DNA from 3 places in the Streptomyces bullii genome. Region 2 is predicted to be linked to each of the others. Evidence: riboswitches for the same ligand, from Rfam matches in the RefSeq annotation. Region 2 holds a riboswitch; each other region holds the start of a gene.
The links. Region 2 has a riboswitch for cobalamin ahead of ACFPZJ_RS04925 (CbtB domain-containing protein). Riboswitches for the same ligand answer to the same signal wherever they lie in the genome.
Positions count from the first base shown of each region.

Region 1: it holds a riboswitch for cobalamin, as region 2 does, so the genes downstream of both, nicT (Nickel transporter NicT) here and ACFPZJ_RS04925 (CbtB domain-containing protein) in region 2, are expected to answer to the same signal.
Region 3: it holds a riboswitch for cobalamin, as region 2 does, so the genes downstream of both, ACFPZJ_RS23195 (cobalamin biosynthesis protein) here and ACFPZJ_RS04925 (CbtB domain-containing protein) in region 2, are expected to answer to the same signal.

Region 1 is NZ_JBHSNY010000003.1:402,544-407,493, forward strand. Features, by position in the region: gene ACFPZJ_RS09740 (TIGR03943 family putative permease subunit) at 1-534, shown strand, start outside; gene ACFPZJ_RS09745 (GAF and ANTAR domain-containing protein) at 908-1,615, shown strand; gene ACFPZJ_RS09750 (hypothetical protein) at 1,682-1,957, shown strand; gene ACFPZJ_RS09755 (hypothetical protein) at 1,968-2,747, opposite strand; cobalamin riboswitch at 2,920-3,118, shown strand; gene nicT (Nickel transporter NicT) at 3,147-4,235, shown strand; gene ACFPZJ_RS09765 (VOC family protein) at 4,313-4,732, shown strand; gene ACFPZJ_RS09770 (nucleoside hydrolase) at 4,740-4,950, opposite strand, start outside.
Region 2 is NZ_JBHSNY010000002.1:157,100-162,049, reverse strand. Features, by position in the region: gene ACFPZJ_RS04935 (MarR family winged helix-turn-helix transcriptional regulator) at 1-35, shown strand, start outside; gene ACFPZJ_RS04930 (histidine phosphatase family protein) at 172-747, opposite strand; cobalamin riboswitch at 848-998, shown strand; gene ACFPZJ_RS04925 (CbtB domain-containing protein) at 1,035-1,250, shown strand; gene ACFPZJ_RS04920 (CbtA family protein) at 1,276-2,037, shown strand; gene ACFPZJ_RS04915 (acyl-CoA dehydrogenase family protein) at 2,195-3,373, shown strand; gene ACFPZJ_RS04910 (GDP-L-fucose synthase family protein) at 3,496-4,494, opposite strand; gene ACFPZJ_RS04905 (tyrosine-protein kinase domain-containing protein) at 4,500-4,950, opposite strand, start outside.
Region 3 is NZ_JBHSNY010000008.1:60,729-65,678, forward strand. Features, by position in the region: gene ACFPZJ_RS23175 (class II aldolase/adducin family protein) at 1-506, opposite strand, end outside; gene ACFPZJ_RS23180 (GH25 family lysozyme) at 692-1,057, shown strand; gene ACFPZJ_RS23185 (inorganic phosphate transporter) at 1,201-2,454, shown strand; gene ACFPZJ_RS23190 (hypothetical protein) at 2,489-2,710, shown strand; cobalamin riboswitch at 2,855-2,993, shown strand; gene ACFPZJ_RS23195 (cobalamin biosynthesis protein) at 3,095-4,093, shown strand; gene ACFPZJ_RS23200 (cobyric acid synthase) at 4,090-4,950, shown strand, end outside.

The sequences.
Region 1 (4,950 bases), on a different contig from region 2:
GGCCAGGAGCGGGGCGGCGTACCCCGTCGTCCCGCTCCCCACGGCCCGCGGGCCGCCTGGCTGCTCGCCCTCCCCGCCCTGGCGCTGCTGCTGTTCCCGCCGCCCGCCCTGGGCTCCTACAGCGCCGAGCGCGAGGCGGAGCGCCGGGCCGCGCGGGGCGTCGGCACCTTCCCGGCCCTGCCGGCCGGTGACCCGCTGGACCTGACCCTCGGCGCGTTCGCCTCCCGGGCGGTCTACGACAGCGGGCGGTCCCTGGACGGCCGCACGGTCCGCCTGACCGGGTTCGTCACCCGCGACGACGACGGCACCTGGTACGTCACCCGTCTCCTCGTCTCCTGCTGCGCCGCCGACGCCACGACCGCCAGGGCGGAGATCCGCGGCGCGGACGGTCCGCCCGCCGACACCTGGGTCACGGTCACCGGCACCTGGCACCCGCGCGGCGAGCAGGGCTCGGACGCGGCCTGGCCGCCGGTCCTCGACGTCACGGACGTACGGCGGACGCAGCAGCCGGCCAACCCGTACGAGAAGCGCTGAGCGGCCGCCCCGAGGACACCTCGTGAAGGCCCGCGGCGTGCGGGTTTCGCCCTGCGGGGCGCGGGTAGTCGGGGCTCGTTTCCGGACGGACGGACGGCGGCCGGCCGAGCCCCGCATTCGAGCGAAGGCCCCGCTCCGGGAGTCCGTCGAGAGTGAAGGGCGCGGTGATCGAAGGAGGCGGGTGACCGTGCGGCCCAGGGACGACCCCAGTGGCGCCGCCGGCGGCGACCGGGGTCCACGCCGCGCCAGGGACGACGATCCTGAGGACCGGCGGTCCACCGACCGGGCCCGGGACCCGTGCCAGGACCCGTACGAGGACACCCCGCGCCAGGACCGGTATGCGGACGACCCGTGCCAGGACCCGCACGACGACGTGGACGGGGTGCGGGCCGCCGACGTGATCGCCGATGGCGTGCACGGGGCCACGCCGGCAGAGCTCCCGGGGCGGCTGTGCGCGGCGGCGGTGGAACTGCTGCCGGTGACCGGCGCGAGCGTGTCGCTGCGCAGCGACGGCATGCCCGTCCAGCTCAGCGCGAGCAGCGAGCAGGCCGCGCGCGTGGCGCAGATCCAGGCCACCCTGGGCGACGGACCGTGCCGGCTCGCCCTGGAGACCGGTGCGCCCGTGCTCGCCTGCGATCTGACGCAGGGTCACGACGCCCACCGCTGGCCGGTCTTCGCCCAGCAGGCGACGGCCGCCGGGGTACGGGCGGTGTACGTGATGCCGCTGGGCAACGACGCGGTGTGCGTCGGCACCCTCGACCTCTACCGCGACACCCCCGGCGGGCTGACCGAGCGGCAGCTGCACATCGCCCGGCTCGTCGCCGGGATCATGACGACGGCCCTGATGGCGCTGCCGCACGGCGATGAGCACGAGGCGCAGGGCGGCGAGCCGTGGCTGAGCGGACTGGCCGCCGACCACGACGAGATCTACCAGGCCGTCGGCATGATCATGGCGCAGCTCGGGGTGGGCGCCGACGAGGCGCTCGCACGGCTGCGCGGCGACGCCTTCGCCCGGGGGCGCACGGCACTGGACGTGGCACGTGACGTGGTCGCCCACCGCAAGCGGTTCGACCGCGACTAGTGTCTCGGAGCCCGTCGTCGGTGCCGCCGTGCACCGGCGGCCGTGACCTTCCTAGGCTTGCCGGTCATGGCCATCACCACCCTGCTCTTCGCCCTGGTCGTCCTCCTGGCCCTCATCACCCTCCAGAGCCGGATCGCGCAGGCCGACCGCCGCGCCGCCCGTATCGAGCGCAAGCTCGACCACATCCTCGACCACCTGGGGCTGCGCGAGCACGAGCCGTGGCGGGAGGAGGTCGCGGCGCTCGTGCGGGACGGCAGGAGGACCCGGGCGATCAAGGCGTACCGGGAGGCGACCGGCGCGGGACTGCTGGAGGCGAAGGAGGCCGTCGACCGTCTCGGCTAGCCGGCCCGGCTCAGACCTCCGCCCGCCCCTGCTTCCTGATCTCCGTCAGGCGCTGCGTCCCGAGCTGGACGACCGTCTGCGTGACCTCGGCCGCGAGGTCGCCGTAGCCGCCGTGGGTGAGCGTGATGGCGTTCTCGCCGACGCGGACGGCGGCCAGGTCCATGGTCAGGTGCGCCGGTGCGCCGTCCGAGGTCTGTCCGCTCAGCACCACGCGCAGGGCCTGCCGGGCGTCCCCGGCCTCCGGCAGCGGCAGGTCGGAGACCTGGACGTGCGCCACGCCGCCGCGGGTGGTCGCGGCCGAGAACTCGCCGCACCTGCCGGGCAGTGACGTCAGCCAGGCCAGTGTGCGGTCCACGTCCGCAGGGCGGTGCGCGGCGACCTGGTAGCGCAGTTGGGCCTCGGTGCCGGAGTCGTCGAGCGCGGACGCCGCGCCCGGCCCGGTGGGGGTGCCGAAGAGCTCCTCGGTGTACAGGGCGTCGAGCAGGCGCTGGCAGTCGGCGTCCTCCGTGCTCGCCTTGAGCAGCCCGTCCCGCCAGGTCGCGCCGCCTCGGGTCGGCACCCACGGCTGCCCCAGGTCTGCCTCCGTGATCAGCGCGGCCCGGACCTGGGTTGCGGTGAGGGCGGCGGACTGTTCCGCGGCGGGCCCGGCCGAACTCGACGTGGACGCCGCCGTGCGCCCCGACCCGGGCGCCGTCCGCCCGTCGACGGAACAGGCGGCGGCCCCCAGCAGGACGGTCGCCGACAGCGCGGTGGCGAGGAGGATGCGGGCGGCGGCCGGGGGGTGGGTCATCGGGGGTGCCTCCAGGTGGGGCCGGACGTTTCCCAAGATCGGTACGTGCTCCTACGGCACCACCCCGCGCGGTGGCTTTCCAGCGCGGCGGGCCGTCCGGGTGAGACCGGACCGGCGATGTGATCTTGCGTACCTGTGCGGCGGGCGGCTAGGCACCAGCCGCCTGCCCGGCCTACCGTGGCCGGGCCGTGGTGTTCGGGAAGCCGGTGACGTGCCCTCAGGGGCCCAGTCCGGAGCGGCCCTCGCCACTGTGATCGGGGAGTTCCCGTCCCACGTCCCCCGCGGGACAGTCACTGGCCGTCAGGCCGGGAAGGCGGGCCGGGAACGTACGACCCGTAAGCCAGGAGACCGGCCACGGCATCTCACGAAGTGATCCACGAGGTGCTGGAGCGTGACCGGATGAGCCTGCCCACCCCTGCTTCCTTCCGCTGGCGTCGGGAGGACACCGTCAAGACGGCGGGCCTGATGGCGGCCGTCGCCGCCCTGCACGTCGTCGCGTTCGGCGTGCTGTTCCTGCTCGTCGTCCCCGGGCACTTCGAGGTCGGCGACAAGGCCTTCGGCATCGGTCTCGGCATCACCGCCTACACACTGGGCATGCGCCACGCCTTCGACGCGGACCACATCGCCGCCATCGACAACACCACCCGCAAGCTGATGGCCGACGGCGGCCGCCCGGTGTCCGTGGGCTTCTGGTTCGCGCTCGGCCACTCCAGCGTCGTGGTCCTCCTCGCGCTGCTGATCGCGGGCGGCACCCGGCTCGCGGGCAGCGTCATGGACGAGGACTCCCGCACCCATCAGGTTCTCGGCGTCCTGGGCACGACGGTCTCCGGCTCCTTCCTCTACCTCATCGCCGCCCTCAACCTGGTCGCCCTCGCGGGCATCTGGAAGGTGTTCCGGGCGATGCGGGCGGGGACGTACGACGAGAAGGAGCTGGAAGCCCACCTGGACGCACGCGGGTTCATGAACCGCATCCTGGGCCGTCTCACCAGGTCCATCTCCCGGCCCGGGCAGATGTACCCGCTGGGCTTCCTCTTCGGTCTCGGCTTCGACACCGCCACCGAGGTCACCCTGCTGGTGATGGCGGGCTCCGGCGCGGCGGCGGGCCTGCCCTGGTACGCGATCCTGTGCCTGCCCCTCCTCTTCGCCGCCGGCATGAGCCTGTTCGACACCCTCGACGGCACCTTCATGAACTTCGCCTACCAGTGGGCCTTCTCGAACCCCGTCCGCAAGGTCTTCTACAACCTCACCATCACCGGCCTGTCCATCGCCGTAGCCTTCCTGATCGGCACCATCGAACTCGTGGGCGTCCTGCGCGACAAGCTCGAGCTGCGGGACTCCGTCACCGGCTGGATCGCGGGCCTGGACCTGGACAACGTCGGCTACGTCATCGTCGGGCTGTTCGTGGTGGTGTGGGCGGCGGCGGTGGCGTACTGGAAGCTGGCGAGGGTGGAGGAGCGGTGGGCGGTGCGGCCCGCGGACACCCGCTAGCGGAGGGCCGGCGCGAGGGAATCCCCCGGCAGGGCCGCGGGTTGACGACAGGTGTCCATCCATACGAGGGAGCCGACATGTCCGAGCAGCCCGCCGTGCACGAACTCCGCCTGGTGGTGACGGCGGCCGACTACGACGCCGCGCTGCGCTTCTACCGCGATGTGCTGGGCCTGCCCGAGCGGGGCGCGTTCAGCTCCCCCGGCGGGCGGGTCACGATCCTGGAGGCCGGCCGGGCCACCCTGGAGCTGACGGATCCGCACCACGCCGCCTTCATCGACGACGTCGAGGTCGGGCGGCGCGTGGCCGGGCACGTCCGGGTCGCCTTCCGGGTCGACGACTCCGCCGGCACCACCGCGAAGCTGGCCGCCGCCGGAGCGGAGGTGATCGCCGAGCCGACGCGCACCCCGTGGAACTCGCTGAACTCCCGCCTGGAGGCCCCGGGCGCGCTCCAGCTGACCCTGTTCAGCGAGCTCGGCGACGACACGGACGCCGACTAGGGCCGCCCTAGCCGCCCACGCCTTCGACCGTCGACAGGTACAGCTTCACGTAACGCTCCACGTCCACGTCCAACCCCACGTCCACCAGGGCCTGTTCACGGGTTCCCTCGTGCAGCTCCGACTCGCCGGGGCGCAGGCGCCGGTCGACGATCGTCATGCCGCGGGTCGGGCCCGGGGCCAGGGAGACCTCCACCGGCAGGCGGTGGGTGGTCAGGCCC
Region 2 (4,950 bases):
CCCGCTTGCTGGACCACCACACCCCATCTCCCTGACCCCGTGTAGCGGGCATCCGCATCCACGCTGCCCGCAGCGCTTCTGGCGTATCCGACGCAGGCGATGCGCAGATCCACCGAAAGGCCGGCCGCGCCGGAGGAATGCGACGCAGTGCAGGTCAGGGGTAGCGACCTGTCAGTTCGAAGCCACGAGCGGCTGTCCCACGCGTACGTTCCAGCGACCCGCCCGGCCGCTGAGCTCCACCGCCGTCAGCGGGGGGACGTCCGTGCGCCAGAACGCCGTCTCCGGGGCTTCGAGGGCCCGCACCAGCAGCGCCCGTACGAGCTCCGGCTCGACCACGGCCACCGTGCGCCCCTCCGTGCGCGCGGCCGCGTCCAGCCAGGCCGCGGCCCGGTCGCACAGTGCCCGTACCGACTCGCCGCCGTGCGGCGCCGACTCCGGGTCCGACAGCCACCGGGCCAGCGCCTCCGGTTCCCGCGCCCCCACCTCCGCCAGGGTCGCCCCCCGCCAGCGTCCGGCGTCCAGCCCGGCCAGCCGCGGGTCGGCGACGGCGGCGAGGCCGAGTGCGGTGGCCGTCTCGCGGCAGCGCACGGAGGGAGAGGCCCATGCCCGCGCGGACGCCGGGAGGGTGCCTGCGGCTGCCTGGGCCTGCCGCAGTCCGGTGGTGTCGAGTGGGGAGCCGTCGTCGAAGCGGGCCTCCCGCAGGGCCGCCGTGATCGCGGGTGAGATCAACATCACTCGGCTGGTCATCCGTCCACTTCCGGGCTCGAAATCCTTCCTGTGACCGCGCTTTGAGGCCGCATCGGCTCCATCAGGGGCGCTCGCGCGACCACCGTGCGCCCTTGGCCGGATCCGCACCACGCGGTACGGTCTCGTCGACCTTCACGACGGCACGGCGGAAGCCGGTGGGATTCCGGCACGGTCGCGCCACTGTATGCCGGGCACGCACCCTCGGTGCGGGTCCGGTGAGTCAGACCCCCTGCCGTCGTACGTGCACCACCGATTCGGGACGCGAGTTTCCCAGGAGGGGTCCTGCCATGGCGCAGTCCGCCGTCCAGCCGGCCACTACCACCACCCCCGCCAAGCTGCCGCTCGGCGCGATCGCCCCCTGGGCGGTCTTCTTCGGCATCCTCATGCTGGTCCTGCTCTACTTCGTCGGCGCCGAACAGGGCGCCACCTCCCTGCTGGCCGGGGAGGACGTGCACGAGTGGGTGCACGACGCCCGCCACCTGCTCGGCTTCCCCTGCCACTGACGGCGGGAAAGGAATCCACGAGCCCATGAACTCGGCAACCGTCCGCACCCTTCTGGTGCGCGGCATGCTCGCGGGCCTCGCCGCGGGCCTGCTCGCCCTCCTCGTCGCCTACTTCCTCGGCGAACCCCGCGTCGACGCGGCGATCGCCTTCGAGGAGGCACACGCCCACGAGCACGGCGGGGAGGAGATCGTCAGCCGCACGATGCAGTCCACCGCCGGCCTGTCCACCGGTGTCCTCGTCTACGGCGTCGCCTTCGGCGGCATCGCCGCCCTCGCGTACTGCGTGGCGCTCGGCCGGATCGGCGCCTTCGGGCCGCGCGCGAGCGCGCTGCTCCTCGCGGCGGCCGGCCTGGTCGCCGTGTACGTCGTGCCGTTCCTGAAATACCCGGCCAACCCGCCGGCCGTCGGCGACCCCGACACCCTCGACCAGCGCACCGCCCTGTACTTCCTGATGGTGGTGCTGAGCGTGCTGCTGGCCGTGGCCACCGTGATCCTGGGCAGGCGTCTCGCGCCGCGCCTGGGCCACTGGAACGCGACACTCGCCGCCGGGGCGTTCTTCGTCCTCGCCGTCGGTCTCGCCTACGCCTTCCTGCCCGCCTACGACAACGTCCCCTCGGAGTTCCCGGCCACCCTGCTCTGGCAGTTCCGGCTGGCGGCGCTGGCCGTCCAGGCGACCCTGTGGACCGCCTTCGGCCTGATCTTCGGGGCGTTGGCGGAACGGGCGCTCGCGCCCCGGCCCGCCGCACAGGAACCCACGGCGGCACGGGCGACTCCCGTGCCGCACTGATCCCTTCGTCCCGCACCGCTCATCTCGACCCGCCGGCAGGGCCCCCGGACGACCGGGGGCCCTCGCCCCTGTTCGGGCGTCGCTTCGCCATTCCCAATTCCTGAAACAGGTTCTACCGTGTGCGCCGTCAGGACCGCCTGGGCAGCCTGGAGGCGCCGTGCATCTCGACTACACGCCCGCGCAGCAGCGGCTGCGGACGGAACTCCGCGCATACTTCGCCGAGCTGGTGCCCGACGGAGCCTCCGCCCGGCACGCCGACCCGGCCGCCCAGAAGCGGTTCTACCGCGCCACCGTCCGCCGCCTCGGCACGGACGGCTGGCTCGGCGTGGGCTGGCCCGAGGAGTACGGCGGGCGCGGCCTGACGGCGATGGAGCAGTTCATCTTCTTCGACGAGGCCGCCCAGGCCGGCGTCCCGCTGCCGCTGATGGCCCTGAACACCGTCGGCCCCACGATCATGCGGTACGGCACCGAGGAACAAAAGGCGTACTTCCTGCCGAAGATCCTTGCCGGCGAGATCGACTTCGCCATCGGCTACAGCGAGCCGGACGCGGGCACCGACCTGGCATCCCTGCGGACCCGGGCGGTCCGGGACGGCGACACGTACGTCGTCAACGGCCAGAAGATCTGGACCACCAACGGCGACACCGCCGACTGGGTGTGGCTGGCAGTGCGCACCGACCCGGACGCGCCACCGCACAAGGGCATCACCATGCTGCTGGTGCCGACCACGGACCCCGGCTACTCCTGCACCGTCATCCGCACCCTGGCCGGACACGACACGACAGCGAGCTACTACGAGGACGTCCGCGTCCCGGTCGCCCACCGCGTCGGCGCGGAGAACCAGGGCTGGCGGCTGATCACCAACCAGCTCAACCACGAACGCGTCACCCTCGCGGCGCACGGCACCATGGCCGTCCGCGCCCTGCACGACGTCCAGCGCTGGGCGATGGAGACCAAGCTCGCCGACGGCCGCCGCGTCGCCGACCTGCCCTGGGTGCGCCGCCGCCTCGCACAGACCCACGCCCGGCTGGACGCGCTGAAACTCCTCAACTGGCGCATGGTCAGCGCCGTCCAGGACGGCACCCTCACCCCGCAGGACGCCTCCGCCGTCAAGGTGTACGGCTCCGAGGCCCGGCGCGACGCCTACGCCTGGCTCATGGAGGTCGTCGCCGCGCCGGGCACGCTCAAGGAGGGTTCGGCCGGCGCGGTCCTGCACGGCGAACTCGAACGCGGCTACCGCTCGGCGGTCATCTTCACCTTCGGCGGCGGCAACAACGAGATCCAGCGCGAGATCATCTCGTGGATCGGCCTGGGAATGCCGCGGGTACGACGCTGACCGGACGGCGCTCGCCGGACTGGTCAGGCGCTGACCGGACGCGGCCGGTCTCTCCGGCCGGCCCCTCACAGCCGGCGGGCGCATCACCGCGCGGCAAGCGCCGGCTCCTGCGCGGACCGGCGTCAGTGTCTCAAGACGCCGGAACCGAGGTGTGCCACGTACCAGGCGTACGTCTCGGCGAGTCCCTCTCGCAGCCCGATACGGGGAACCCAGCCCAGGGCGGTGAGCCGTGAGACGTCGAGGAGCTTGCGCGGGGTGCCGTCCGGCTGAGCCGTGTCCCACTCGATGGCACCCTCGTAGCCGACGACCTCCGCCACCAACTCGGCGGCCTCCCAAACCGTGATGTCCGTGCCGGTGCCGACGTTCACCGGCCCGTCCTCGTCGTAGTGCTCCAGCAGGTGCAGGCAGGCCCGGGCCAGGTCGTCGACGTGCAGGAACTCTCGGCGAGGGGTCCCGGTGCCCCAGTTCACCACGCGCCGCGCTCCGGTCTCGCGCGCCTCGTGGAAGCGCCGGATCAGCGACGGCAGCACATGGGAGTGCTCGGGGTGGAAGTTGTCCCCGGGGCCGTACAGGTTCGTCGGCATGGCGCAGATCCAGGGGAGGCCGTACTGCCGCCGCACCGCCCGCACCTGCGTGATCCCGGCGATCTTGGCGATGGCGTAGGCGTCGTTGGTCGGTTCCAGCGCTCCGGTCAGCAGTGCCTCTTCCCGAACGGGCTGGTCGGCGAACTTCGGGTAGATGCAGCTGGAGCCCAGGAACAGCAGTCGTTCCACTCCCTGTTCGAGCGCCGCGTCCAGCACGTTCACCTGGATGCGCAGGTTGTCGGAGAGGAACTCCGCGGGACGGGTGGCGTTCGCTTTGATGCCGCCCACCCGGGCGGCGGCCAGCACCACCACATCCGGCCGGGTGGCCGCGAACCAGTCGAAGACGGCTCGCCGCTCCCGCAGGTCCAGGTGGGCGGAGCCGGGACCGACGACGTCGGTGAAGCCTTCCCGCACCAGGTGCCGCCACACCGCCGAGCCGACGAGTCCACGGCCTCCGGCCACGAACACCCGCGCGGAACGGTCGAGGGGACGGTGAGTCTTCCCGTGCCGGGTCCCGCCGTGCGCCGCCGTGGTCATGGCGCTCACCGCTGAGGGCTCCCCTCGGCGGTCATGGAGTGCGGCTCACCGTCGAGCGTCACGTCCCTGTCCACGCCCTCGGCCTGTGGTTCTCCGCCGGGAGTCGGCAGGGCGGCCGGAGCGCCGACGGCGGGCTTTGCTCGTTTGCCGCCGCGCAGCATGGAGAGACGGCCGGACGTCTGGCGCTGCGGCCGGTATTCGTACGCGTAGCCGTACGTGCCGCCGTCCTCCTTGGCCGACGTCATGTTCAGCAGCGTCCCCAGCACGGAGGCCCCGACGTGCCGCAGTGTGCGCAGGGCCGCATCGACCTGGTCGCGGCTGGTGCGGGAAGCCCGTACCACCAGCAGGTAGCCGTCCACGGCATTGGTGATCACCGAGGCGTCCGCCACCGGCAGCACGGGCGCCGTGTCCACCACCACGTGGTCGAACTGCTCGGCGAGGGAACGCAGGACGGCC
Region 3 (4,950 bases), on a different contig from region 2:
ATGTTCTCGGCCAACTCGTCGCTGCCGTACGTCGCGTACGGGGCGACCCGCACCGGTCCGCCGAGCGCTGCGGCCATGTAGTGGATCAGCGGGAGCTCCTGCACCAGCGTCGAGACGGCCGTCGCGTGCACGGCGTGGGTGTGGACGACGGCGTGGGCGCCCGTGGTGCGGTAGACGGCGAGGTGCATGGGGAGCTCGCTGGTCGGGACGAGGCTGCCCAGCACCTGCCGGCCGTCGAGGTCGACGCCGGTGACGTCGTCCGGCGTGAGCCGGTCGTACGGCACGCCCGAGGGCGTGACCAGCACCGTCTCGCCGACGCGTACGGAGACGTTGCCGGAGGTGCCGACGACGAGCTGCTCGGAGACGGTCCGGCGGGCCGTCGCGACGAGGTCCGCCCAGGCCCGCGCCTCCTCGGCGCGCGCACTCCTGCGCCGCGGTTCCTCCGCGGCCCGTGCGCCGTCCCGGACGTCCCCCGCGTCCCGCTGGTCCCACCGCTGCTCAGCCATGCGGCGATCCTGCCAGGCAGGGCGTCGACGCGCCGCCGGGTCGGGGCACTTCAGGCCGGAAGCCGGGCCTGCGATGAACGTCGACGGGAAGCACGCCCGGGCGACGGGCGCCAGGTTCGTCTGCGTCAAGGCGACCGGCCCCCTTCGTACACAACGGCGGCGGCTGGACCGCGGACGGCTGGACGCTGCCGCCCGCGCTCGACATCGAGTACGACCCGTACGACAAGAGGCACGAGTGCCACGGCCTGAGCAAGGCGCGAATGCTCGACTGGATCAAGTCGTTCAGCGACGAGGTCAGGCGGCTCACCGGCCGACGGCCGGTCATCTGCACGACCACCCACTCGCGGAACCTGTGCACGGCGGCAGCCGCGCCTTCGGCTCCCACCACGCCCTTCGGCTCGCCCGCCATGACGCGTCGGCCCGGGGCGCTGCCAGCCGGCTGGTCGACCTGGACCCTGTGGCAGTACGGCAACGGCGGCACCCTTCCGGGTGACAAAAATCTCTTCAACGGGTCCCTCGATCGACTGAAGAAGTTCGCCCGGGGGGCGTAACCGGTGCGGCGCCAGGGCCGCGGTTCCGGGCGGAGCGGCGGCCCCCTCTTACAGACACTCCGAAGTCCACCCCAGTTCATCTTCCGTTCACCCTGGTTACCTACGTTCGTCCAGCCAATGACCTCGAACGATTGCCTGGGTAAATGGAAAGCTTCTCGCTGATCCTCGCGATTGTGGTGGTAACCGCACTCGCGTTCGATTTCACGAACGGTTTCCACGACACCGCGAACGCGATGGCCACGACCATTTCCACGGGCGCCATGAGGCCCAAGGTCGCCGTCGCCATGTCCGCCGTCCTCAACCTGGTCGGCGCTTTCCTGTCCGTGGAAGTCGCCAACACGATCTCCAAGGGTCTCGTCGACGAGGCCGGCATCCGTCCCGAGGTCATCTTCGCCGCACTGGTCGGCGCGATCCTCTGGAACCTGCTGACGTGGCTGGTCGGGCTCCCCTCCAGCTCCTCGCACGCCCTGATGGGCGGTCTGATCGGCGCCACCATCGCCTCGGCGGGCGTCGGAGCGGTCCACGGTGACGTCCTGGTCACCAAGGTGCTGATCCCGGCGGTCGCCGCCCCGCTGGTGGCGGGCCTCGCCGCGATGTTCGCGACCCGCCTGACGTACACGCTCGGCAAGAAGGCCGACGGCAAGGCGTCCGAGAAGGGTTACCGCGCCGGCCAGATCGCCTCCGCGGGCCTGGTCTCCCTGGCCCACGGCACCAACGACGCGCAGAAGACGATGGGCGTCATCACCCTGGCCCTGGTCGCCGGCGGCACCGTCGCCCCCGACTCCGACCCGCCCATGTGGGTCATCCTCTCCGCGGGCATCGCCATCGCCCTCGGCACCTACCTCGGCGGCTGGCGCATCATCCGCACGATGGGCAAGGGCCTGACCGACCTCCAGCCGCAGCAGGGCTTCGCCGCCCAGACCAGCGCCGCGACGGTCATCCTGGCCTCCTCCCACCTCGGTTTCTCCCTCTCCACCACGCACTCCGTCTCCGGCTCGGTGATGGGCGCGGGCCTGGGCCGCAAGGGCGGCGTCGTCCGCTGGTCGACGGCCACCCGGATGTTCGTCGCCTGGGGCCTGACCCTGCCGGCCGCCGCCCTGGTCGGCGCGCTCGCCGAGTACGTCACCGGCTTCGGCGACTGGGGCACCGCCCTGGTGGCCGTCTTCCTGGTCGCCTCCAGCGCCGCCATCTGGAAGATCTCCCGGCGTGAGGTCGTCGACCACACCAACGTCAACGACGTCGAGGAGGAGCCGGCCGGCGTGGTGACCGCGGCGATCGCCGCCGTGACGCCGCCTCCGGCGGGCACGGTGACCGAGGACCTCACGGCCACCATCCCGGCCGCCACGGCCTCCACCACCGCCGATCCGGCGTCCCCGCCGGCCACGACCACCGTCTGAGCCCGCGCACCCGGGTACGTAAGGAAGTAGCAGCATGAAGATCGACTGGGCGGCCCTCGGCTCCGTCTTCGGTGTCAGCCTCGTGGTCACCGTGGCGCTGGTGGGCCTGTTCACCCTCGGCATCACAGGACTGTCCCGCCGGGAGCGGGCGTCCGCGCAGGGTGGTTCCGCGACGCTCGCGGTCACCGGGGCGTACGCGTGCTTCGCGGCGTGCGCGGCGGCCGTGGCGTACGGGATCTACCTGATCGTGGCCTGACCGGCAGCAGCGGTACAGCGGGGTGCGGGACGGATCGCCGTCCCGCACCCCGCTGTCGTGCGCGGCGCTCGCCGTGATATCCCCGACCGCCCGCGTGTGGGCCTGAGCACACTCCTTAGCCGCAGGTCAACGGCAAGTTGACGGCTGTTCGTGGGCCGTGGTGGACTTCCGGAGCCAGTACGGCGGCAGGAGAGGAAGCCGGTGAAAGTCCGGCGCGGTCCCGCCACTGTCACCGGGGCGAGGAGCCCCGGGAGCCAGGAACTCTCACCGCCGGTCTCGTCGAACCAGGGCGTGGACACCCTGAGTGAGGACATGTCGCGATGCTCGGCTGCCGTTTGAGGTCCCGTACCCCTTCTCTGCCCGGCCCCTCGGTCGGCTGAGCCCATGGGTGCCGATCGCGTCTTCGCGTACGGCGCCGCCGCCGGTCTCCTCGGTGACCTGCTCCTCGGCGATCCGCGCCGCGGGCATCCGGTCGCCGCGTTCGGGCGGGCCGCGGCTGCCGTGGAACGGGCGTTGTGGCGGGACCACCGCGGGTGGGGCGCGCTGCACACCGCCGTCTGCGTCGGCGGGGCCGTCGCCCTCGGCGGGTTGGCGCAACGGGCCGTACGCCGCTCCCCCGCCGTCTCCGTCGCCCTGACCGCCGCCGCCACCTGGTCGGTCGTCGGCGGGACGTCGCTCGCGCGGGAGGCCCGCACCATCGGGCGGGCCCTGGAGGCCGGTGACGTCGAGGCCGCCCGGGCCCGGCTGCCGCATCTGTGCGGGCGGGACCCGCAGGCCCTGGACGCCGACGGGATCGCCCGGGCCGTGGTCGAGTCCGTCGCCGAGAACACCTCCGACGCGGTCGTGGGCGCGCTGGTGTGGGGGGCTGTCGCGGGAGTGCCCGGCCTGCTCGGCTTCCGGGCCGTCAACACACTGGACGCCATGGTCGGGCACAAGTCGCCCCGGTACCGCCGCTACGGGTGGGCCTCCGCGCGGCTCGACGACCTCGCGGGGTGGCCGGGAGCACGCCTGACCGCCGTCCTCGCCACCGTCACCGGGCCGGACCCACGGGGCGCGGTGCGGGCCTGGCGGGCCGACGCGGGCAGGCATCCCAGCCCCAACGCAGGGCCCGTGGAGGCGTCCTTCGCGGGCGCGCTCGGGGTGCGGCTCGGCGGGACGCTGTCGTACGGCGGGCGGGTCGAGCACCGGCCCGTGCTCAACGCGGACGGACGGGCCGTGACCGTGGCCGACATCGAGCGGGCCGTACGGCTCTCCCGGCGCGTCGGCTGGCTCGCGCTCGGCGCGGGTGCCGCCGCCCGGCTCCTCGCCACATCGGCGACCAAGGCGCCGAAGGCGGCCAAGGCTGCGGCAAAGGCCCGCAGGGGGAAGGGGAGTACGTCATGACCGGTGGTCTTCTCGTCGCGGGCACCACCTCCGACGCCGGCAAGAGCGTCGTCACCGCGGGGATCTGCCGCTGGCTGGTGCGGCAGGGGGTCAAGGTCGCGCCCTTCAAGGCGCAGAACATGTCCCTCAACTCGTTCGTGACGCGTGAGGGCGCCGAGATCGGGCGGGCGCAGGCCATGCAGGCGCAGGCCTGCCGTGTCGAGCCGACCGCGCTGATGAATCCCGTGCTGCTCAAGCCGGGCGGCGAGCAGAGCAGCCAGGTCGTGCTGCTGGGCAAGCCGGTGGGCGAGTTGAGCGCGCGGGGCTATCACGGGGGGCGGCAGCAGGCGCTGCTCGGGACCGTGCTGGACTGTCTCGCCCAGTTGCGGGGCACGTATGACGCGGTGATCTGTGAGGGGGCCGGTTCGCCCGCCGAGATCAATCTGCGGCGGACGGACATCGTCAACATGGGGATCGCGCGCAACGCGCGGCTGCCCGTGCTCGTCGTCGGTGACATCGACCGGGGCGGGGTCTTCGCGTCCTTCTTCGGCACCGTCGCGCTGCTCTCCCACGAGGACCAGGAGTGCGTCGCGGGGTTCCTCGTCAACAAGTTCCGCGGTGATGTGTCGCTGCTGGAGCCCGGGCTGGAGATGCTCCACGGGCTCACCGGGCGGCGGACGTACGGTGTGCTGCCCTTCCGGCACGGGCTCGGCATCGACGAGGAGGACGGGCTGCGGGTGTCGCTGCGCGGCGCCGTACGGGAGTCCGCAGTCGCGCCGCCCGTCGGTGAAGACGTGCTGCGGGTCGCCGTGTGCGCCGTCCCGCTCATGTCCAACTTCACGGACGTGGACGCGCTCGCCGCCGAACCGGGCGTGGTG